DNA from 3 places in the Lysobacter sp. BMK333-48F3 genome. Region 3 is predicted to be linked to each of the others. Evidence: riboswitches for the same ligand, from Rfam matches in the RefSeq annotation. Region 3 holds a riboswitch; each other region holds the start of a gene.
What was found. A riboswitch is a leader RNA that binds a small molecule or an ion and turns the genes downstream of it on or off. The one in region 3 is predicted to bind cobalamin.

Region 1 (7,543 bases), 2.2 Mb from region 3:
CGGTGAAATCGAACCGTACGCCGAAGCCGGTACCGGTCAGCAGCTCCTTGCGCTGCAGTTCGATGCGCTCGCGGCGCAGGCCGCCGACCAGGGTCCAGCGCGGCCACAGCTCGACGCTGTGTTCCAGGTACAGCGCGCGCTGGCGGGTGATGGTGCCGAAACGCGGCTGGGTGCCGGCCAGGTTGACGAAGCCGCCCGGGGCGAAATCGAACGCCGGCACGGTGTCGCGGCCGCCGTAGGGGCCGTTGTTGCTGTGGGTGAAACGCACCCGCGCGCCTTCCACACCCAGGTTCAGGCGCTGCGCTCGGCCCCACAGCTCGCCCGCGGCGAGCAGGTCGAAACGCTGGCCCCATTGTTCCTGGTCGTGGCCGATCTCGATGAAGTCGCTGCGTACGACCAGGTTCTTGCGCGGATCGAAGGCGTAGCTTTCGGCGTTGCGCCAGCGCCGGTCGATCGCGACATGGTAGGTCTCGGCGACCAGTTGGGCGCGTTCGCCGAGGGCGTAGTCGAAGCGCAGCCGCGCCAGGCCGTCGTCGTAGCGGATATGGCTGTCGGCGACGTCGTAGTTGCGCTCGCGCAGGCGACGGTCGAGGCGGCCGTCGGCCAGCGGCGTGCCGAAGTAGCGCGGATCGTGGCGGCGCCCGCCGTCGTACTTCAGCGTCGCGGTCAGGCGCGGGCTCAGGTCCCAGGCCAGGGCGCCGGAGAAGCCGTAGCGTTCGTAGCCGGCGCGGTCGATCTCGCCGTTGCCGCCGGCGCCGGTCAGGTCGGCGCGCCAGCGCACGCGCTCGCCCACGCCCTGCCCCGCGCCGAGGCCGAAGCGGTAACCGTCCCAGCTCGACATCGCCAGCATCGCCTCGCGCCGCGGCGCGCTTTGCAGGGCGCGCGGCACGTAGTGCACCACGCCGCCGACGCTGCTGTCGCCGAACAGCACCGAGGCCGGGCCGCGCAACACTTCGATCCGATCGAGCTGCCAGGTGTCGCCGGGAAAGCTCAGCGTGCCGGAGGCGACGAACACCCGGGTGCCGTCGTAGACCTGTGCCACCGAACCGTGACCGGAGAAACCGCGCAGGCTCAGCGAAGAATTTCCGTTGCCGGGCGCGCCCATCGGCACCACCCCGGCGGCGCGCGCCAGCGCGCGTTGCGGCGTATCGTCGCCGCGTTCGCGCAGGGTTTCGCCGTCGAGAATCTCGACCGCGGCGGGCAACTCGCGCAGGCTCAGGCCGAGCCGGCTGCCGGCCTCGGCGACGCGCTCCAGCGGCGACTGCGCGCGCACCTGCACCGCGTCGAGGGTGGTGGAATCGTCGGCGCAGGCGGCCTGCGCGAACGCCAGGCCGGCCAGGGCCAGGCCGAGGCGGCGCAACGCGGGAGCATGGCGGCTGAAGCGGCGGGTACTGCGATGGGAAGTTCGGACGGACAAGCGGGCGGTCTCCGGTGCTGGCGCACGGGATGCCTGCAGATCCGGAGCGGCCGGCGCCGGCGCGCCGCTGTGCCGCGACGCGTCCACGCACGAACCCGGCCCGCGCGCGTACGCAGCGGCCGGGGCCGGGCGCGACGCGATCGGGATTCGACTCCAGTCCCGCGCCCGCACCCCGGAGCGCATGTTCGACTGATCGCCGCAGGGTCGGTCTTCTGGCTCGCCGTCGACCTCCTCCGCCGGCCTTCCCGGTCGCGGCGACCAGTGGCATGTGGGCGGATTCGTCAGGCTTACAGCAGCGGGGGCTGCGCCGGAATGGCCGGGCCGCATCGCGGCGCCGGCGTCACCGGACTTCCCTTCGGCCTTGCGGCCGATGCCGCGCGATGGCTTGCGCGGCGAACCCTGTGGACGGCGCGAGCTTAGGCGAGCGCTGAAGGCGCCGCAACTGCACAGCGCGGTATGGCGCGAAGCTCGCGCCGCGCGGCCGACGCGGCGCGTCACAGCGCGCGCCAGGCCCATGCGCCGAACGCGATCGCCGCCAACCACAGCAACACGCCGCGCCCGACCAGGCGCTGCGCGCGTTCGACCGAGCCCGCATCCGGCGGCTCGCCTTCGCCCAGCGATGGCCGCGGTTCCCACACGCCGTGATACGGCGCGGCGCCGCCCAGGCGAACGCGCAGGGCGCCGGCACCGGCGGCCATCACCGGGCCGGCGTTGGGGCTGTCCCAGTGCGCCGCCTGCGTGCGCCAGCAGCGCCACGCCGCGGCGGTGTCGCCGAGCGCGGCATAGGTGATCGCGGTCAGTCGCGCCGGCACCCAGTTCAGCACGTCGTCGATACGCGCCGCGGCCCAGCCGAAGCGTTGGTAGCGCGGGGTGCGATAGCCCCACATCGCATCCAGGGTATTGGCCAGGCGATAGCCGACCGCGCCGGCCGGGCCGAGCAGGACGAACCAGAACAGCGCGCCGAACACCGCGTCGTTGCCGTTTTCCAGCACCGACTCGGTCGCCGCCGCGGCCACGCGCTCGGCATCCAGCGCGGCGGTGTCGCGGCTGACGATGCGCGACACCGCGGCCCGCGCCGCTTCCAGGTCGCCGTCGCGCAAGGCGCAGGCCACCGGTATCGCGTGTTCGTCGAGGCTGCGCAAGCCGATGCACAGATACAGTGCGACCGCGCCGAACAGCACCTGGGCCCAGGCCGACCACGCGGCCAGCGCCAGTTGCACGTAAGCCGTCGCCGCGACGATGGGAACCACCGCCAGCACCCAGGCCAGCACGCCGCGCAGGCGCCCGTCGGCGTGCGCCTGGGTTTCGATCGCCCGCGCCAATCGGCCGAAACCGACCAGCGGATGTGCGCGCCGCGGTTCGCCGAGCGCGGCGTCGAGCATTACCCCGGCGAACAGGGTCAGCACCAGCAACGCGGCGCTCATGACGACAGGCTCATGACGGCGGGCTCATGGCAGAGCATTCATGGCAGGGCATTCAAGGCAAGAACAGACGCACCGCCGCGTCGGGATTGGAAGGGAAATAGAAGTGCACGAAGCTGGCGTTGAGCCGGCGGTCGCGGTACAGCGCCTCGCGGCTGGGGCCGCCGTTGGGGTTGTGCGAATGCGCGATCGGCGCAGCGGCTATCTCGGCGCGCGCGTAGTGGAAGGTGTGGCCGCGCAGTTCGCCCTCGGGCAGCGCGACCGATTGCAGCCCCAGCGCGGCCAGCTTCGGCTGCAACGCGGCGTGGCCCGGCAGCAGGCCGGCCATCTCGCCCTGGGCGCCGTCGCGGTCGCTGAGCCGGTCCAGCGCGTACAGCAGGCCGCCGCATTCGGCCAGGATCGGCGTGCCGGCGTCGCGGCGCGCGCGCAGCTCCGCGCCCAGGTCGGTGCGCGCCGACAAAGCCGGCAAATGCAGTTCCGGGTACCCACCCGGCAGCCATACCGCGTCGCAGGAAGGCAGCGCATCGCCCGCCAGCGGCGAAAAAAACGCCAGTTCGGCACCGGCTTCGCGCAGCAAATCGAGGTTGGCCGGATACAGGAAGCAGAACGCGGCATCGCGGGCGATCGCGATGGTCTTGCCGCGCAACGCCGGCGGCACCGGCGGCACCGGCGGCGGCGCGCTCGCGGCGAACTCGACCGGCGGCGGCAGTTCGGCGTCGGCGTGTCGGCCCCAGGCGTCGGCGAGCGCGTCCAGACGCGCATCCAGATCGCCGAGTTCGCCCGCCGCCACCAGGCCCAGGTGCCGTTCCGGCAAGGCCATCGCCGGATCGCGCGGCAAGGCGCCGAGCCAGCGCAGCGACTCCGGCAGGCTCTCGCGCAACAGCCGCGCGTGATACTCGCTGCCGATCCGGTTGGCGGCGACGCCGTACACGCGCACGTCGTCGCGGTAGCGCGCCAGGCCGGTGGCGAGCGCGCCGAAGGTCTGCGCCATCGACGAGCCGTCGATCACCGCCAGCACCGGCACGCCGAGCGCGACCGCCAGGTCGGCGCTGGACGGCTTGCCGTCGAACAGTCCCATCACCCCTTCGATCAGGATCAGGTCGGCCTCGCCGGCCGCCCGATGCAGGCGCGCGCGCACCTCGGCCTCGCCGCACATCCACAGATCGAGTTGATAGGCCGGATAACCGCTGGCCGGCTGCCCGCTGGCGCGCTCGAGCACCATCGGGTCGAGAAAATCCGGCCCGGTCTTGAATACCCGCACCCGCCGCCCCTGCCGCGCGTGCCAGCGCGCGATCGCCGCGGTGACGCTGGTCTTGCCCTGGCCGGAGGCGGGGGCGGACACGAGCAGGGCCGGACAGGAAGCGGGATTCGGGACTCGGGACTCGGGAGCTGTAACGGCAGGGTTCGCGGTTGCTTCAAGCGCGACGGCGATTCCCGATTCCCGATTCCCGTTTCCCGCAGTGCTCACAGCTCGATCCCCTTCTGCGCCTTGATCCCCGCCTTGAACGCATGCTTGACCATGCGCATCTCGGTGACCGTGTCGGCGGCCTCGACCAGCGCGTCGGGCGCGCCGCGGCCGGTGATCACCACGTGCTGGCGCTCGGGCCGGGCCGCGGTCGCGGCCAGCACGTCGTCGAGGGCGATGTAGCGGTGCGCCAGGGCGATATTGAGTTCGTCGAGCAGGACGAAGTCGTAATCCGGGTCGGCCAGCATCCGCGCCGCCACCGCCCAGGCCGCCTGCGCGGCGGCGATGTCGCGCTGCTTGTCCTGGGTCTCCCAGGTGAAGCCCTCGCCCATCACGTGATAGTCCAGTTCCTCGAACTTGCGGAAGAACGCTTCCTCGCCGGTCGAGAAACTGCCCTTGATGAACTGCACCACGCCGCAGCGCAGGCCGTGGCCGAGCGAGCGCGCCAGCATGCCGAAGCCGGACGAGCTCTTGCCCTTGCCGTTGCCGGTGTTGACCACCAGCACGCCGCGCTCGACCGTGGCGCGGGCGATCTTGCGGTCGATCAGTTCCTTCTTGCGCTGCATGCGCTCGCGATGGCGCTCCTCGGTGGTCGCGGCATAGCCGGCGCGCGATTCCGCAGCGTCGTCGGCAGGCCCGTGCGCGCTCATGCCGCCGCTCCGACCCGCTGGCGCTGGCCGGCCAGCCGGGCCAGCGCGTACACGGCGAAACCGGCGCCGACATAACCGGCCAGGGTGCCGAGGCTGCGCGGGTAGTACTGCGGCACGCGCTCGAGGAAACCGGCCAGGCTGGCGTCGGGATAGCGGCCCGACAGGAAGTAGAAACCGCCCTTGGAAATCAGGTACGCCGCCACCGAGGTCGCCAGCAGCACCAGCGCCAGGCGCGGCACCGCGCTCCAGGCGTCGCGATGCGCTCGCGCATAGATCCGGCCGCCGAACCACAGCGCGCCGTAGGCGAAGGCCAGCGCCCAGTACGCCGGCGACAGGCACCAGTCGGTGATCCGCCCCTGCGCCAGGCTGCCCAGGTCCAGCGCCGAGGACAGCAGGAACAGCGCCGGAAAGCTCCAACCCGGGCGCAGCAACGCGCCGGCGAGGAAGAACACCGCCCAGGACGCGCTGGGCAGCGCGTCGACGCTGGCGAAGTGCTGGCCGCGGGTGCAGATCATCAGCACCGCCAGGGCCAGGCCGACGCCGATCTGGGCGGCGCGCGAACGCAACGGCAAGGGGGCGGAAGCGGTGTGTTCGTGGGTCGTGGACATGCTCGGACTCCGGTGGCGGAACGGATGGATGGCGGCGCGTCGCGGTTCTCGGCGAACTCAGCCGCGACGCTGGGCGATGGCGAGCTGGCGCAGGTGATGGGCGATCACCGCGTAGAAACCCAGGGCGACGGCGACGTAGCCCAAGGTGGTGCGCACGAACAGCGGACCCCAGCGCCACAGCCGGCTCAGGTACTCGGCGAAGTTGGGATCGGCGTAGCGTCCGCCGAACCAGTAGAACGCGCCGTTGGAAATCAGGAACGAGACCGCGGCGGCGAGCGCGGCGACCGCGAACACCGTCGCCAGCGCGCGCCATTGCGGCGCCAGCCGCGGCGCGATCCAGCGCCCGCCGTACCACAGCGCGGCATAGGCGAGCAGCAGGAAGGCATAGGACGGGGTCACGCAGTAGTGCTGGAAGAAACCCAGCCCGCGCGAGGTGATGGCGAGGTAATCGACCGCCACCGCCATGCCCAGGTACGCCACGAAGCCCGCGTGCCGGCGCAGCAACAGGCCGCCGAGGAAGAACACCGCCATCGAGGCATCCGGCAGGTGCAGCAGGCTGCCCAGATGGTGGAAGCGGGTGCCGAGCATCAACACCAGCAAGGCGCCGGCCACCGCAGCGCGGACCGGCGCGGACCAGGCGGTCGCAGCCGCAGGCGCTACGGCGTGGGCATGGGCGGCGATCGGGCGGGACGATGGGTTCATCGGCGGATCTCGGTGGGGCCGGCGCACGCCGGCGGTGGCGCTGGTTCTCAGCGGGAGGGCCGGTAGCGCAGGCTCAGCAGGTAGTTGCGTCCGGGCTGGTTGTAGAACGCGGCGGTCTCGTAGCGGCGGTCGAACACGTTGTTGGCGCTCAGTTGCACGCTCCAGGCCGGATGGAAGGCGTAGCCCAGGCGCAGATCGGCCAACGCGTAACCGCCCAGCCGGCGGCTGTTGGCGAGGTCGTCGTAGCGCTCGCCGGCGGCGTAGACGCTGGCGCCGAAGGAGAACGCGGACACGCGCCGGTCCAGGTCGATGCGCGCGCTGTGCCGCGCGCGGCGCGGCAGCCGATTGTCGCGATGGGGGCCCGGGCTGAGGTTGCGCGGGTCCAGCCAGGTCGCGCTGGCGCGCAGGTCCCACTGCGCCAGCTGCGTGTCCAACGCCGCCTCCAGGCCGCGGATGCGCGCGCTGTCGACGTTGCCGGGCAGGCCGATCGAGGCGTCGTAGGCGATCAGGTCGTCGATCTTGTTCTGGAAGGCGTTGAGCGACCAGACGTGCTGGCGGCGCTCGCCCCAGGCGGCGCGCAAGCCGAGTTCGACGCTGCGCGAGGTTTCCGGGCCCAGCTCGCGGTTGCCGTAGTTCGGGTAGTACAGCTCGTTGAAGGTCGGCGCCTTGAACGCGGTGCCGTAGCTCGCGGTCAGGCGCCAGGTGTCGTTGAAGTCCCAGCCCCACAGCACGCTGCCGGTGGTCTTGCCGCCGAACTGGCTGTCCTCGTCGCGGCGCAGGCTGGCCTGCACGGCGTGGGCGCCGAAGTCCTGCTGCCACTGGCCGAAGGCGCCGCGCAGGATCCGCCGGTCGCGGGCGTAGGCGACGTTGCTGTCGATCCGGTCGCGCTGCCAGTCGAATCCCAGGCTCAACAGGCCCGGCCCGAGGCCGAGGTCGGCCTGCAGCGAGCCCAGCTCGCGCCGGGTTTCGAAGGTGCTGGAGTACTTGCCGTTGCGATAGGCCTCGCTGAGATCTTCGCTGCGCCCGGCGCTGGCGCTGAAGCCGACGCGCTCGCTGGGGCGATAGCGCAGCTTGGCGCCGAGCACCTGCTGCACGCTGTCGGCCTGGTTGTTCTGGCTGCCGTCGTATTCGTTGTAGGCCTCGGCGCGGAACGCGCGCGCTTCTGCTTCCCAACGGTCGTCGAAACGGTAGCCGCCCTGCACGGTCAGCGACTGGTTGCGGTAGCCGTCGCGGTCGGGCGAGTGGGTGAAGCAGCCGGCGCCGCGCGGCGCCGGCTTGCC
Region 2 (7,543 bases), 260 kb from region 3:
GCCTTGAACGTGCAGGGCGCCGGCGGCACTTCGGCCCAGCCGGCGCAGCCGGGCACCTTCAACGCGGTCGAGCACATCCTCGGCGCCAGCGTGCCGTCGATGGACGCGGCCAACCGCGCCGCCTTCAGCCTGAGCCTGTCGGCCGAGGGCTCGACCATCCTCGAGCAGGCGCTCAGCGACGGCATGACCCCGATCGGGGTGATCTACAACTTCAAGTACCTGGCGATGCGGCCGGCGCTGCGGGTGACCATCACCGCCGACTTCGAGCGCATCTACAACCACTTCAGCGCCAGCCTGGAAGGCCAGTACGCCTGGTTCAAGGCCGGCATCGACGCGGCGTTCGAGTCGCTGGTGCAGAAGGGCGTGATCGACATCCAGGTCGAGGCCTTCACCGATGCCGAAGACCGCCGCGACCAGGAACAATGGGCGCTGGATTTCTTCAAGAACGACCTGCTCAGCAAGTGGTTCGAGCCGACCCTGGTGCCGGGGCGCCTGGCCGCCGACGGCACCACGCCGGGTACCGGTACGCCGCCGGGTACGGGCACGCCGCCCGGCACCGGTACGCCGCCGGGCACGGGCACGCCGCCGGGCACCGGTACGCCGCCGGGTACGGGCACGCCGCCGGGCACGGGGACGCCGCCTAGTACCGGCACGCCGCCGGGCAGCAGCGCGCCCGGCTTCAACGGCACCACCGCCACCAGCCCCGGCACCGCGCCCGGCACCGGCACCACGCCGCCGCCGGCGCAGATCCAGCCGGCGGTGCTGACCGTCGAATCGCAGCAGCCCTCGCCGCTGCCGGCCGGGCAGTCGGTCAGCCACGCGCCATCGAGCAGCGGCCTCAGCGAAACCATCACCGTGACCGGCGCCGGCGCGGTGGTCAAAGTCGACACCCAGCCGGTGGCGCTGGACGCGCAAGGCCGTTGCACCGTCAACGTCGACCCCAATGGTTCGCGGCTGATCGAAGTCGAATGGCCGGCCGCGACCCAGGAACAGACCTTCGGCCTGTTCTTCGATTTCGACAAGCCGGCCGCGTCGGGCTGGCGGGTCAGCCCGCCGTCGCCGCAGTACCGTGCCTATGTCGAGAACGCCACCACCGACCCGCGCTACCAGGACGCTTCGGGCACGCTGCGCATCCAGGGCGACGGCGACTGGACCGGCCCGCAGCGCGGCGCCGAGCGCCTGGCCGAGTGGATCCGCAACCTGCCGCCGCCGCGCAACGTGCGCCTGCAGGCCTATGCCAGCCACGAGCACGTCAGCGGCGCCAGCGAGTCGCAGCGGCGTTCGCACAATCAGTCGCTGTCGCAGCGCCGCCTCGACGTCGCCCTGGCGGTGGCGCGCCGCGCCGGCGCCACGGTCACCTCGCACACCGCCAGCGGCGACAACCCGGCCGACACCCGCCCGGGCTCGCATTCGCCGATGGGCGGCGATCCGGACAACCGCGTGGTCCACGTCACCGGCCGCGTCGCCGGCACCCAGCCCAGCCGCTGGCGCGGCCAGCTGCGCCGCCCGGCCTCGCTGCAGCCCCAGCCTCAGCCGCAACCCCAGCCGCAGCCGCAGCCGCAACCGCAGCCCCAACCGCAGCCGCAGCCGCAGCCACAACCGACCGTGCCGACGCCGCCGACCGCGATCAGCCTGTCGCTCAAGCTCAAGTTCGTGCGCCAGGAAGAACGCAAGAAGCTGACCCTGCGCTACAACCGCGCCGAGGCCACGCGCCGCACCTACGCGCCGCAGGGCTTCTTCGGCCTGATGCTCGGCGACCTGCGCGACAAGTCCAAGTACTTCAAGGAAATCGACCTGGACGATCCGTTCTTCCGCCAGTTCGCGGTCGAGGCCAGCCTGCCGATCGCGTTCGAGCCGATCGACCTGCTGTCGGCCCAGGTGGCTTTGGATTACGGCGATAAGAGCAATCCGCGCGACCACAAGCACGCCGACTTCGTGTTCACCCCGGACGACCACGGCGTGCGCCGGTTCGAAGTGTTCATGAACCAGACCCGCGACATCGACTACGACGCCGCCTACCAGTTCCACTTCAATCCGCAATCGGACTGGGCCGCCGACCGGCACTCGTACACGATCCCGGCGTCCTCGACCGAGGACCGCACCTTGTTCGTGAACCCTTACGAGCACGTCGAGTTCCGCGAGATCAACGCGATTCCCGGCGACATCGACTGGGACGTGATCGATTCGATCGAAGTGCGGCTGCAGGCGCGCGGCTATTCCAGCCCGGAGCCGCGCACCAGCCTGATCCTGAGCAAGGACAGCGGGCCCAAGACCTGGCGCCTGCGCGGCGCCAAGCCGGGTCCGGCCAACCGCGGCGTGACCTATCAGCTGATACAGCGGCGCAAGGGCGCGTCCCAGCCGGATCCGGCGACCGCGCCGGTCGAGGTCGACGTGCCGCAGATCGTGGTCCACGACAGCTTCGAGGACGCGCTGCAACTGGAGTTCATCCCGACCTTCGACCCGCTGCAGGTCAAGCGCGTCTACATCGACGTCAAGTACAAGGACGGCAGCTACGAGCGCAGCGAACGCATCGAGATGCCGGGCGTGCAGACCGACCCGGCCAAGCTGCGCATCGCCCTGCGCAACAAGGACCTGCGCAAGTACCGGCGTCGCTACACCTTCGTCGGCATGCAGGGGCAGTTCGACCAGCGCGCCTGGGTCGACGAGACCGAAGAACTGGTCGCAGTGCTGTGAGGCCGGCATGAACGCGATGCTTGCCGAACCTAATCGCGAACCGGCGGCCGAGGCGACGCCGGCGCTGCCCGCGCCGATTGCCGCGACCCTGCAGCGCCTGAGCCGGGTGCTGCCGGGCCCGGCCGCCGCGGCCGAGGCCTTGCTCGGCCGCACCCTGGCGCCGCTGTCGCGTTCGCTGTGGCCCGAGGTGGCCTGGGATTTCAGCGACCTGACCAACACCGGCGTGCCGGTGGAGTTCTCGTGGAGCTCGCGCGAGCCCAGCCTGCGTTGGGCCGCCGAAGTCGCCGCGCCGGAGACCGACGATCGCGAGCGACTGGCGCTGGCGGCGCAGGCCTTGGATTGGCAGGGCGACCTGAGCGCCTGGTTCGAACATCAGCGCCACGGCCGGCTGATCTTCGGCGCCTGGGCCTCGGCCCGGCACGGCGCGGACACCTTGGCGACCAAGCTCTACGTCGATCTGCCCGGCGGACGCTTGCCGCCGCAGTGGAGCGAACGCCATGCCTGGTTCCGTTCGCCGCTGCTGGTGTGGCGGCTGTGCGGGGTCAATCCCGACGGCGCTACCGAGTTCTATGCCCGTGCGCACGAACTCGACCGGCAGCGCCTGGCGGCGATGGCCCAGGCCGCGCTCGGCGACGCGGGGCCGCTGATGCGCCAGCTCGACCTGCTGCTGTCGGGCGCGGAACTGCCGCGCCCCAGCGGTCTGAGCCTGGTGTTGTCGGCGCAGGGCCAGCCGCTGGCCTTGAGCTGGTTCGTGATCGCCAAGGCGGTGTTCCGCGACGATGCCGAAGCCGGTGCGCGCCTGCAGCGCTGCGGCGACGAGAACACGGTGCCGGTGCACCGCGCGCTGATCGGCGGGCCGGAAGACGGCCGCTGGCGGCACGGCGTGATGGGCGTGGTCGCCGACGTGGCCGGGCGCTCGTGGGTGCAGTGTTCGTTGCGGCCGACGTGAGCTGTCGGAACGGGAGGGGTAGCGGCGGCCAGGTTTCCCTCACCCCAACCCCTCTCCCGCACGCGGGAGAGGGGCTTAGACGGTTCGATCAGATTCGATCAGGTTTTGCGACGATGGCGCAGTCGTTCCCTTCTCCCGCTTGCGGGAGAAGGTGCCCCGAAGGGGCGGATGAGGGCGCGTGGCCGCACTGGCGCGCGGCGATTGAGGATTCGCTCCCCGGCCCGAACGCATGGCGTTCGGCGTGAACTTTCGGGACGGGAGCGGTAACGGCGGCCAGTTGCCCTCACCCCAACCCCTCTCCCGCATGCGGGAGAGGGGCTTTGAGGGTTCGATCGGACTTCAACGCCGCCGCCGCAGTCCTTCCCTTCTCCCGCTTGCGGGAGAAGGTGCCCGAAGGGGCGGATGAGGGCGGCGGACAAGCCGCGGCGAATCGGCCTCAGTTGGCCGGCGCGTAGCGCAGGGTCAGGAACCACTCGCGGCCGGGCTGGTTGTAGTACGACACGGTCTCGTACTCGCGGTCGAACACGTTGGCCACGCGCGCCTGCAGGCTCAGCGCCGGAGTGAAGGCGTACTCGGCGCGCAGGTCGAAGGTGCCGTAGCCGCCCAGGCGGGTGCTGTTGGCGGCGTCGTCGTAGCGCGAACCGTAGCCGACCGCGGTGGCGCCGACGCGGAACTTGCCGAAGGCGCGGTCCAGGTCGATGCGGCCGCTGTGCTTGGCGCGGCGCGGCAGATCGTTGCCGCGGTTGAAGCCGCGACGGTTCTCGGTGTCGAGGAAGCTGGCGCTGGCAGCCAGGGTCCAGCCGGCGAATTCGGTGTCGATGCCGATCTCGGCGCCGCGCATGCGCGCGCGTTCGATGTTGTTGGGCAGGTTGATCGCCGCGTCGAAGGTGATCAGGTCGTCGGCGCGGGTGTCGAAGCCGTCGATCCGCGCGCTGAAGTTGTCGCCGCGGTAGGCCAGGCCGACTTCCCAGGTCTTGGACTCTTCCGGCTTGAGCTGGGCGTTGCCGAAGAACGGGTAGTACAGCTCGTTGAAGGTCGGCGCCTTGAACGCGGTGCCGTAGCCGACGGTGACGCGCCAGTTCTCGGCGAAGTCCAGACCCCAGGCGGCGCCGCCGGTGGTGTGGCCGCCGAACTGTTCGTTGTCGTCGCGGCGCAGGCTGGCTTCGAAGGAGTGGGCACCGAAGCGGCCCTGGTACTGGACGAAGCCGGCCTTGTTGTCGCGCTCGGCCTCGTCGTAGATGGTGTCGCTGTCTACGCGGTCGCGCAGCCAATCGAAGCCGGCGGTCAGCACGTGGCCGTCGGCGACGGTGAAGTCGGCCTGCAAGCTGGCGCTGTCGCGGTCGGTGCTGAAGAAGCCCATCGGCAGCGAGCCGAGGAAATTATCCGAACTGTCGACGTTGCGGCCGGCGACCAGCTGCACGTTGACGGTCTCGCTCGGGCGCCAGCGGAGCTTGCCGCCGATCACCTGCTGCACAGTCTCGGAGTAGTTGACGAAGCTGCCGTCGTAGTCGTTCCGGCCTTCGGCGCGCAGGGCCTGGCCTTCGATGCTCCACTGCTCGTTGAGATCGATGCCGCCGCGCAGCGACAGCGCGTGGCTTTCGTAGCCGTCGCGGTCCGGTTCGTCGGTGAAGCAGCCGGCGAACACCGGGAAACCGGCGCCGCGGCAGGCGTCGATGCCCTGGGTCTTGCGGAAGCTGTAGTCGGCGCCGAACCAGCCGCGGCCGCTGCGGCCGCCGAAGCCGCTGCCGAACTCGATCGCGCCGTTGCTGCCGCCGCCGACGTGGACGCGCGGAGCGAAGCCCTGCTGCTCGCGGCGGGTGAACACCTGGATCACGCCGCCGATGGCGTCGGCGCCGTACAGGCTCGAGCGCGGGCCGCGGACGATTTCGATCCGGTCGATCAGCGCCAGCGGCAGGTCCTGCAGCGAGGCCAGGCCGGAGGTCGGCGAGCCGATGCGGATGCCGTCGACCAGGAACAGCACGTGGTCGGATTCGCTGCCGCGCAGGAACAGGGTGCTGAGCTTGCCGGCGCCGCCCTGGTTGGACAGCGAGATGCCGGCGCGGCCGCGCAGCAGGTCGTTGAGGTCGCGGGCCTGGCTGCGCTCGATCTCGGTGCGGGTCAGCACTTCCACCGGGCTCAGGGCGTCGTTGACGCTGACCGCGGTGCGGTTGGCGGTGACCACGACCTCGTCGAGATCGGTGGCCTCGCCCGCGGGCGCGGCGAGGGCGGTGGCCGGCAGCGCGAGCGCGCAGGCGATGGCGAAGGACAGATTCAGGGCACGCATGGCAAAGCTCCACGACGCGCGCGTCGGCGCGCGTCAAAACGGCGAAGGAGGCGGCGGGGGAGGAGGCGGGCGACGACGGGCGCGCGAGAACGGCGGCCGTGCCGCGACGCCCTCCGCATCGCAACCGATGGCGCCTCAAGGCCGGTCTCCGGACTCGCGGGCGAAGCCGGCCGTGCCGGCTTCCGGTCGCGGCGCCTTCCCGTGCATCGCACAGTGGCGCAGGCCGCGACCTGGCTCGCTTACCGTTGCGGGGGCAGTGCCGGACTGGGCGCGGCGCCAGCGGAAGATCCGTCGGCCCGGGCGCGTCACCGGCTTCCCGTTTCAACCCCGCGGCGGTCGGCCGTGGGGTCACCTCGAAGCGGGGCGGATTCTACGCGATGGCGGGCGGGCTGTCCGAATGGGCTGTCCGAGGGGAGCCGCCCGGCCCATTGCCCGCGCGGCGGCATCGCCCCGGATCGGCGGCGGCAGGGCTGGGACGGTCGTTCGAATGGAGGCGGCCGCGGCCGCCCCGACTCAGTCGCGCTCGCCGTCTTCGGCGCGCTCGTCGTGCTCTTCGACGCCGCCGTCGCGGTCGAAACCGTCGCCGTGGTCGTCGTCGCGCTCGCCGGCCGCGGCGAAGCCGGCGCCGGCCTCGTAGCCGCCCTCGTCGGCGTGCACGGTGGTGCGCACCGGCGCGGCGGCCGGCTTGTTGCGCGGCGCCGGCAGCAGCGCGGTGGCGGCGTCGGCGGCCAGGATCAGTTCCTGCCGGCGCTCCTCGCTGATCTCCTGCCAGTGGCAGTCGAGCAGGGCGCCCTCGATCGCGTACAGCAGGTTGAGGGTCGGTTTGAAGCCGGCGCGCTTGACCCGCATGAAGGCCTCGACCGTGCCGACCGCGGCCAGGTCCTCGTGGGTGCGCAGGCCGACCTGGCGCAGCCAGGCGGCGCTCTTGGGACCGATGTTGCGCATCTTCGCCGCGCTCATGCCAGCGACTCCAGGTAGATCCGGGCCATCGCTTCCAGGCCGGCTTGATCGTCGGCGTCGAAGCGTTCCGGCAACGGACTGTCGAGATCGAACACGCCGATCAGCTCCTCGCCGCGCAGCAGCGGCACCACCAGTTCCGAACGCGAAGCCGCATCGCAGGCGATGTGGCCGGGGAAGTCGTGCACGTCGGCGACCCGCTGGGTCTGCCGGGTCGACGCCGCCGCGCCGCATACGCCCTTGTCGAGCGGAATGCGCACGCAGGCCGGCAGGCCCTGGAACGGACCGACCACCAGTTCGCGGCCGTCGTAGAAATAGAAACCGACCCAGTTGAGGTCGGGCAGGGCGTGCGCGATCAGGGCCGACAGGTTGGCGGCGTTGGCGACGCGGTCGCGTTCGCCGTCGAGCAGGCCGCGCGCCTGCGCGGCCAGCTGCTGGTATTGCTCGGCCTTGCTGCCGGTCAAAGAAGAGGCGGTAAACATCGCGGAAGTGTAACAGCGGCGTCTTGCGCGACTACCATGGGCCGATCCGGGAAGCAGGAACAAAAGCGCGAGATGAGTCACAACCAGCCTTCGGTCGCCGACGCCATCCGACCAACGGACGCAAAACGCGCCGACGCCGGCGATCCGGGCGCGCGCCCGGCCTGCCCGCCGGGCCTG
Region 3 (7,543 bases):
GCGCCGTCCAAGGACGACACGCCGATGTTCGTCTATGGCGTCAACGACAAGACCTACAAGGGCGAGGCGATCGTCTCCAACGCCTCGTGCACCACCAACTGCCTGGCCCCGCTGGCCAAGGTGCTGAACGACAAGTGGGGCATCAAGCGCGGCCTGATGACCACCGTGCACGCCGCCACCGCGACCCAGAAGACCGTCGACGGCCCGTCCAACAAGGACTGGCGCGGCGGCCGCGGCATCCTGGAGAACATCATCCCGTCCAGCACCGGCGCGGCCAAGGCGGTCGGCGTGGTGATCCCGGAGCTCAACAAGAAGCTCACCGGCATGTCGTTCCGCGTGCCGACCTCGGACGTGTCGGTGGTCGACCTGACCGTCGAGCTGAACAAGGACGCCACCTACGCCGAGATCTGCGCCGAAATGAAGGCGCAGTCGGAAGGCGCGCTGAAGGGCGTGCTGGGCTACACCGAGGACAAGGTCGTGGCGACCGACTTCCGCGGCGACGCGCGCACCTCGATCTTCGACGCCGAGGCCGGCATCGCCCTGGACGGCACCTTCGTCAAGCTGGTCAGCTGGTACGACAACGAGTGGGGCTACTCGAACAAGTGCCTGGAAATGGTCAAGGTCGTCGCCGGCAAGTAAGCGGCGTACGCCGGCGCCGTCGGCGCCCGGCAGCGATCCGGAAGAGCCCCGCATCCGCGGGGCTTTTTCTTTGTCCGCGGGACGCGCAGAGGAATCAACGCCTTCGTCATCGATCGAAGCCCAATCCCATCGCGAAGGGTAGGAGCGGCGCCCCACAGGGATTTCCTTCGGTCACAAGCCGCGACTGCCATCGCGCCCGTTCGCCGTGTCTTTGTCCTGCACCCCCTGTAGGAGCGGCGTCCCACAGGGATTTCCTTCGGTCATAAGCCGCGACCGCCATCCCGCCCGCTCGCCGCGTCTTTGTCCTGCGCCTCCTGTAGGAGCGGCGTCCCACAGGGATTTCCTACGGTCATAAGCCGCGACCGCGCTGCTGCGGTCTCGCAGCGTCTGTATTCGAAGGCTCTAAAGGCTCAAAGCAAAGCTTCCGTCCGCAAGCGGCCGGGTCACTTTCTTTGTCCAAGGCGACAAAGAAAGTAACCAAAGAAAACGCCATGGCTGTTTCGAATCAAAAGCCACTATGGGACGGAGCCTGCGCGGGACTGCTCCGCACAGGCCATCCCTGGCCTGGCTGCGCACGGCCCGCATCCTTGCGGGCCGCCCTCCGGGGCTTCAGGGCGTTCTCGCGAGTCCGTTGCGACGCCAAGCTCAAAAGCAAAAGCAAAAACAAAAACAACAGCAAAAGCGCAAGCTTGCGGGTCGCTCAGGCCGGCGCGGCGGCCGACTCGCGCAGGCCGCGCGCGGCCTGCACCATCGCCTGCAACGCCGCGCGCACTTCCGGCCAGCCGCGGGTTTTCAGGCCGCAGTCCGGGTTCACCCACAACTGCTCCGGCGCCAGCACTTCCAGTGCCTTGTCGAGCAGCTCGCGCATTTCCGTCTCGCTCGGCACCCGCGGCGAATGGATGTCGTACACGCCCGGGCCGATGCCGTTGGGATAACGGTAGCGGGCGAAGGCGTCGAGCAGTTCCATCCGCGAGCGCGAGGTCTCGATCGAGATCACGTCGGCGTCCAGCGCGGCCACCGCCTCGATGATGTCGTTGAACTCGGCGTAGCACATGTGGGTGTGGATCTGGGTCGCGTCGCTGACCCCGCTGGCGGCGAGGCGGAAGCTGTCGCCGGCCCAGGCCAGGTAGGCCGGCCAGTCGGCGCGTCGCAGGGGCAGGCCTTCGCGCAACGCCGGTTCGTCGATCTGGATCGCGGCGATGCCGGCCGCGTCCAGGTCCTGCACTTCCTCGCGCAGGGCCAGGGCGATCTGCCGGCAACTGTCGGCGCGCGGCTGGTCGTCGCGCACGAACGACCACTGCAGGATCGTCACCGGGCCGGTCAGCATGCCTTTGACCGGGCGCGCGGTCTGGGTCTGGGCGTAGCGGGTCCAGCGCACCGTCATCGGCTTGGGCCGCGCCACGTCGCCGTACAGCACCGGCGGCTTGACGCAGCGCGAACCGTAGCTCTGCACCCAGCCGTGGGCGGTGAAGGCGAAGCCGTCGAGCCGCTCGCCGAAGTACTCGACCATGTCGTTGCGCTCGAACTCGCCGTGCACCAGCAGGTCCAGGCCCAGCGCTTCTTGCTCCTTCAGGCAGTCGCGGGTTTCCTGCTCCAGGAAGCGGCGATAGCCGGCGTCGTCCAGGCGCCCGGCCTTGTGCTCGGCGCGCGCGCGCCGCACCTGCGCGGTCTGCGGGAACGAGCCGATGGTGGTGGTCGGGAATGGCGGCAGGCCGAGGCGCTTTTGCTGCAAGGCGATCCGGCGCGGATACGGCGAGGCGCGCCGGCTCATTTCCGGACGCACGTCGGCCAGGCGCCGGCGCACTTGCGGATTGCGCAGCAGCGGCGAGGCCAGGCGCGCGGCGCGCGCGCTGGCGGCCGCGGCCAGTTCGCGCGCGGCGCCTTCGTCGCCGGCCAGGGCGTCGGCGAGCAGGCGCAGCTCTTCGATCTTCTGCCTGGCGTAGGCCATCCACTGCCGCAGCGGCCCGGGCAGCTTGCGCTCCAGTTCCAGATCGGTCGGCACGTGCAGCAGCGAGCACGACGGCGCCAGCCACTGCGCGCGCGCGCCGGCGCGGCGGGCCAGGCTCAGCGCGGCGTCGAGGTCGGCGCGCCAGATGTTGCGGCCGTCGACCACGCCCAGGCTCAGCGCGCGCTCGGCCGGCAGCAGGGCGAGCAGGCTTTCCAGTTGCTGCGGCGCGCGCACCAGGTCCAGGTGCAGGCCCTGCACCGGCAACTGCGCCGCCAGCGCGGCGTTGTCGCCGAGCCCGCCGAAGTAGGTGGTCAGCAGGCGCTGCGGCGCGTCGGCCTCGGCCAGCGCGGCGTAGGCGCGGCGGTAAGCGGCGCGATCGGCGTCGTCGAGGTCGAGCACCAGCGCCGGCTCGTCGATCTGCACCCATTGCGCGCCGGCGGCCTTGAGCCGTTCCAGCAACTGCGCGTACGCCGGCAACAAGGCATCCAGCAGCTCGCGCGGGTCGCCGCCGTCGCGGCGCTTGCCGAGCTTGAGCCAGGTCACCGGGCCCAGCAGCACCGGCCGCGCCTGCAGACCCAGGGCCTGGGCCTGGGCCAGTTCGGCCAGCGGCTTGTCGGCGCGCAGGGCGAAGCGCTGGCCGGGCTCGAACTGCGGCACCAGGTAGTGGTAGTTGGTGTCGAACCACTTGGTCATTTCCAGCGCGCGCAGATCGCGCCGGCCGTCCTGCACGCCGCGGGCGAGGGCGAAGTAGCCGGCCAGCGGGTCGTGTTCGTACAACTCGCGATGGCTGGCCGGAATCGCGTCGAACAGCACCGACGCGTCGAGCGCCTGGTCGTAGAGGGAGAAGTCGTTGCACGGCACGCTGTCGGCGCCGGCGGCGCTGGCCAGGCGCCAGTGGCGCTCGCGCAGCGCGGCGGCGCTGGCGTGCAGGGCGTCGGCCGCGGTCTCGCCTTTCCAGAACGATTCCAGGGCCTGCTTGAGCTCGCGCCGCGCGCCGATGCGCGGGAAGCCGAGATGGGTAACGCTGATCATGATGAGTACCTGCGATGCGTGGGCATGACGCAGGGCAACGAAGGAGACCACGGCGGCGCCGACCCGGCGCTGTACGCCCGGTTGCGGTCTGCCCTGGTGTCGACCTTCGCCCCCGCGGGCGAACCGGATCCGCGCAGCGGCCGGCACCGCGAGGCGCGCGACCGGCGCACGGGCCGGAGTCGGACGGAAGGCGAACCTTCCGGTCGCGGCAGGTCTTCGGGCTCGGGACTTGAGCCGGCAACGAGTGCGGAGAAACGAGGAACGAGTACTCGCTCGTTCCCGGCCACTCTTTTCTCGCCTCTGGCTTCTCCTACTAAGGCCGCTTCCCAGGCGATCGCCCAGTGCCAAGGCCCGTTCGTTTCCCATACCGCTGCGGGGCAGCTCCGGATTCGCACCGGATTCCCTCTGGCCGCCGCCGGCGGACCGGTGGCGGCGTGTCGCATCGCTTTATCTTTATGAAGCGATGTTCACCGTAACGGCGCCAAGTTACGCAGCGCGGCCGGCGGAGTCAATCGGCGCGTGCGCGGGGCGTGCGGCTTTGCCCGGTCTGCCGGCTGCGCGCCGAGGGCGTCGGCGACCGGCGCGCCGGGCGGATTTCGCCGGCTGGCGTTCATGCGCCGCCGACGAAGATGAAGCGCGCGGCAGCGGCGGCCGCTCGCGGCGTCGCGATGCCGTTGAGTCGGATAACGGCTGCGGCTAACGTGGCAGCGTCGCGACGCTGCGCGATGCGGGCCCGGGACGGCCCGCGATCTCGAATCCGATGGGTGGAACATGTTTTACAGATGGTCGCTTGCGCTGGGGTTGTGTCTGCTGGGCCTGGCGGGCTGCGGCAAAGACGCCGCGCCGGCTCCGGCCGGCGCCGAGAGCGTGACCCTGGGCAGCCAGAACGAGACGGCGCGGGCGCTGCCGGCGAACGCCTCGGCGCCGCCGAGCGAAGCCGAGGTCCTGCGCGGCACCTATTGGCCGCCGGCCAAGCTCGACAACGGCACCGCGCGGATCAGCTGCGGCTACGACTACCAGGCCGACGGCGACGGCGAGCCGCTGAGCGGCCTGGATTTCTTCAGCCTGGTCGACGCGCTGGCGCCGTGCCAGCCGGCCGGGGTGGTGCGGGTGCGCTACGAAGGCAAGATCGGCGCCGGCTTCACCGCCCTGGTGCAGCGGGTCGCGGCGATGGCCGCGCGGATGGAGATCCCGACCCGGATCCTCGACATCGATTCCAGCGGCGGCCACGTCGAAGAGGCGATCCGCGCCGGCGATTCGATCGCCGAGTCGGGCTGGTCGATCTGGGTGCGCGAGGGCGCGGTCTGCCACAGCGCCTGCGTGCTGGTGCTGGCCGCCGGCGACACCCGGTCGGCCGAAGGCAAGGTCGGCATCCACCGGCTGATGCGCGACCGCTCGACCGCGACCTCGCGCGCCGAACTCAGCCGCGAGCTGCGCGCGATCAACCGCGAAGTGCGCGACTACCTGGAGCGCAACGGCGTCGCCACCGCGGTCGCCGACCTGATGATGACCGTCGCCAACCGCGACCTGCGCATCCTGACGCCCGACGAACTGACCCTGTACGGCCTGGACGGCAGCAACGCGGCCCAGGACGACCTCGACCGGATCCGCCTGACCCGCAAGTGCGGCGAGGACTTCGTGCGCCGGCGCGAGCAGGTGCGGCGCGAGGTCGACGCGCAATGCATGGCCTCCGGCAAGGATTTCGGCGCGCTGCCGGACTGCGCGCGCGAAGTGCAGTCGCGCCACGGCTTCCCCGACCGCAGCTGCCCGCACGACAGCCCGGCCGACCTGTACCTGCACGAACCGGTGCTGCCGCCGTTGTCCGCGGCCGTGGCGGAAGAAGACGTGGCGGACAAGCTCGTCTCGCGCAGGAATGTCTCGCCCAAGAATGTCTCGCCGAAGAACGGCGCCGCGCGCCGCGAATGAGGCCGCGCGCACGGTCGGCTTGCGCCGACCGTCATCGCTGACGCAAAATTTTCCGCTTAGCCAGAGCGCCTGCAGGGCTCGAGCCATTCGCCTTAGCAGGAGTTTTCCGCATGTCCGCTACCCCCTTGCGGCCGGCGCCGGCGCGTCTGACGCTGGCCTTGCTGTGCCTGTTGCCGTCGGCCGCGCTCGCCGCCGAGCCCGTCGTTGCCGGACCCGCCGCGGCCGAGGCCGCGCCGCCGGTGCACGAACTCGACCAGATCCAGGTCCACGGCGTCGCCGGTCCGCGCCTGGGCGCGGCGCGCAGCCGCAGCGCGACCAAGACCGATACCCCGCTGATCGAAGTGCCGCAGGCGGTGACCGTGCTGCCGCGCGCGCTGATCGACGCCCAGGGCGGCCGCTCGCTCAACGAGATGCTGGCGCTGGTGCCGGGCGTCGGGCTCAACAACGGCGACGGCCAACGCGACCAGGTCGCGATCCGCGGCTTCAGCGCCTTGTCCGACCAGTACCTCGACGGGGTGCGCGACGACGCGATGTATTACCGCGACCTGGCCAACGTCGAGCGGATCGAAGTGCTCAAGGGGCCGGCGGCGATGCTGTTCGGGCGCGGTTCTTCCGGCGGCCTGATCAACCGGGTCAGCAAGCAGCCGCTGGATGCGGCCCAGGGCAAGCTGCGCCTGTACGCCGACAGCGAAGGCGGCCGGCGCGGCGAGTTCGACCTGACCGGTCCGCTCGGCGTCGGCGCGGGCCGGCTGGTCGGCGCGGTCGAGGATTCCGACAGCTTCCGCGAGCAGGGCTATATCGAGCGCTGGCTGATCGCGCCCTCGTATCGTTTCGAACTCGGCGGCGGCCAGTTGTTGCTGCAGGCCAGCGCGCAGCGCGACGAACGGGTCACCGACTTCGGCGTGCCCAGCTTGTTCGGCCGTCCGGTGGACGTGCCGATCGACACCTACTACGGCTCGGCCGACGCCCGCCGCGACGATTACAGCCGGGCCCGGGTCGAGGTCTTCAGCGCCGTCTACAGCAAGGCGCTGGCGCCGCAATGGGAGCTGCGCGCCAGCCTGCGCGGCACCGACTACGAGCTGCGCCGGCGCAACACCCTGATCACCGGCAATCCGTTCCTGCGCGACGGCCGCTGGCTGTCGAACCGACGCCATGCGGGCAACGACCGCGACCAGCGCGCCTGGTTCGCCCAGGCCGACCTGGTCTACGAAGGCGCCCGCCACCGCCTGTTGATCGGCACCGAGTTCAGCGACGAACGCAAGGACCAGGCCAGCTATGGCGGCCGCGCCACGCCTATCGACCTGCTGGCGCCGGTGCTGGACCGGCCGGTGTTCAACCCGCGCGCCGAAGCGGCCGCGCGCAGCCGCCTGCGCAACGCCGCGCTCTACCTGCAGGACCAGGTCGCCCTGAGCGAGCGCTGGAAGGCGGTGCTGGGCCTGCGCTACGACGACTATCGCCAGCGCACCGAAGACCGGCTCAACCCGCTCGCGCCGAAGCTGCAGCGCACCGACCGCGAGTGGAGCCCGCGCCTGGGCCTGATCTGGATGCCGAGCTCGCAGCAGTCGCTGTACGCGAGCTGGGGCGAGTCCTTCCAGCCTTCGGCCGAAAGCCTGCCGCTGAGCACGGTCAACGTCGACCTGCGCCCGGAGACCACCGCCAACCGCGAGATCGGCTACAAGTTCGCCCGCGCCGACGGCCGCCTGAGCTTCGATGCGGCGCTGTTCGAAAGCGAGCGCGAGCGGATCAAGACCACCGATCCGCTGGACCCGCGCCGCCAGATCGGCGTCGGCACCCAGCGCACCCGCGGCGTCGAGCTCGGCCTGGCCGCGTCGTTGCTGGACCAGCGCCTGGACCTGTACGCCGGCTACGCCTACCTCGACGGCAAGATCGTCAAGTCCAACAACGTCGCCAACGGCGTCGCCCTGCAGGGCCGCACTTCGCCGCTGACCCCGCGCCACAGCGCGTCGCTGTACGCCGAGTACGCGCTCGGCGGCGGTT

Region 1: it holds a riboswitch for cobalamin, as region 3 does, so the genes downstream of both, K4L06_RS01675 (TonB-dependent receptor) here and metE (5-methyltetrahydropteroyltriglutamate--homocysteine S-methyltransferase) in region 3, are expected to answer to the same signal.
Region 2: it holds a riboswitch for cobalamin, as region 3 does, so the genes downstream of both, btuB (TonB-dependent vitamin B12 receptor) here and metE (5-methyltetrahydropteroyltriglutamate--homocysteine S-methyltransferase) in region 3, are expected to answer to the same signal.

Annotation. Positions count from the first base shown of each region.
Region 1 covers NZ_JAIHOO010000001.1:435,612-443,154, forward strand. Annotated here, with positions in the region: gene K4L06_RS01675 (TonB-dependent receptor) at 1-1,417, opposite strand, end outside; cobalamin riboswitch at 1,624-1,771, opposite strand; gene cbiB (adenosylcobinamide-phosphate synthase CbiB) at 1,912-2,829, opposite strand; gene K4L06_RS01685 (cobyrinate a,c-diamide synthase) at 2,894-4,186, opposite strand; gene cobO (cob(I)yrinic acid a,c-diamide adenosyltransferase) at 4,303-4,953, opposite strand; gene K4L06_RS01695 (hypothetical protein) at 4,950-5,561, opposite strand; gene K4L06_RS01700 (hypothetical protein) at 5,619-6,263, opposite strand; gene btuB (TonB-dependent vitamin B12 receptor) at 6,311-7,543, opposite strand, start outside.
Region 2 covers NZ_JAIHOO010000001.1:2,367,513-2,375,055, forward strand. Annotated here, with positions in the region: gene K4L06_RS10055 (hypothetical protein) at 1-2,694, shown strand, start outside; gene K4L06_RS10060 (hypothetical protein) at 2,702-3,643, shown strand; gene btuB (TonB-dependent vitamin B12 receptor) at 4,080-5,927, opposite strand; cobalamin riboswitch at 6,049-6,298, opposite strand; gene K4L06_RS10070 (TfoX/Sxy family protein) at 6,441-6,887, opposite strand; gene K4L06_RS10075 (GAF domain-containing protein) at 6,884-7,366, opposite strand; gene bioD (dethiobiotin synthase) at 7,439-7,543, shown strand, end outside.
Region 3 covers NZ_JAIHOO010000001.1:2,625,601-2,633,143, forward strand. Annotated here, with positions in the region: gene gap (type I glyceraldehyde-3-phosphate dehydrogenase) at 1-639, shown strand, start outside; gene metE (5-methyltetrahydropteroyltriglutamate--homocysteine S-methyltransferase) at 1,340-3,619, opposite strand; cobalamin riboswitch at 3,809-4,076, opposite strand; gene K4L06_RS11160 (hypothetical protein) at 4,391-5,545, shown strand; gene K4L06_RS11165 (TonB-dependent siderophore receptor) at 5,656-7,543, shown strand, end outside.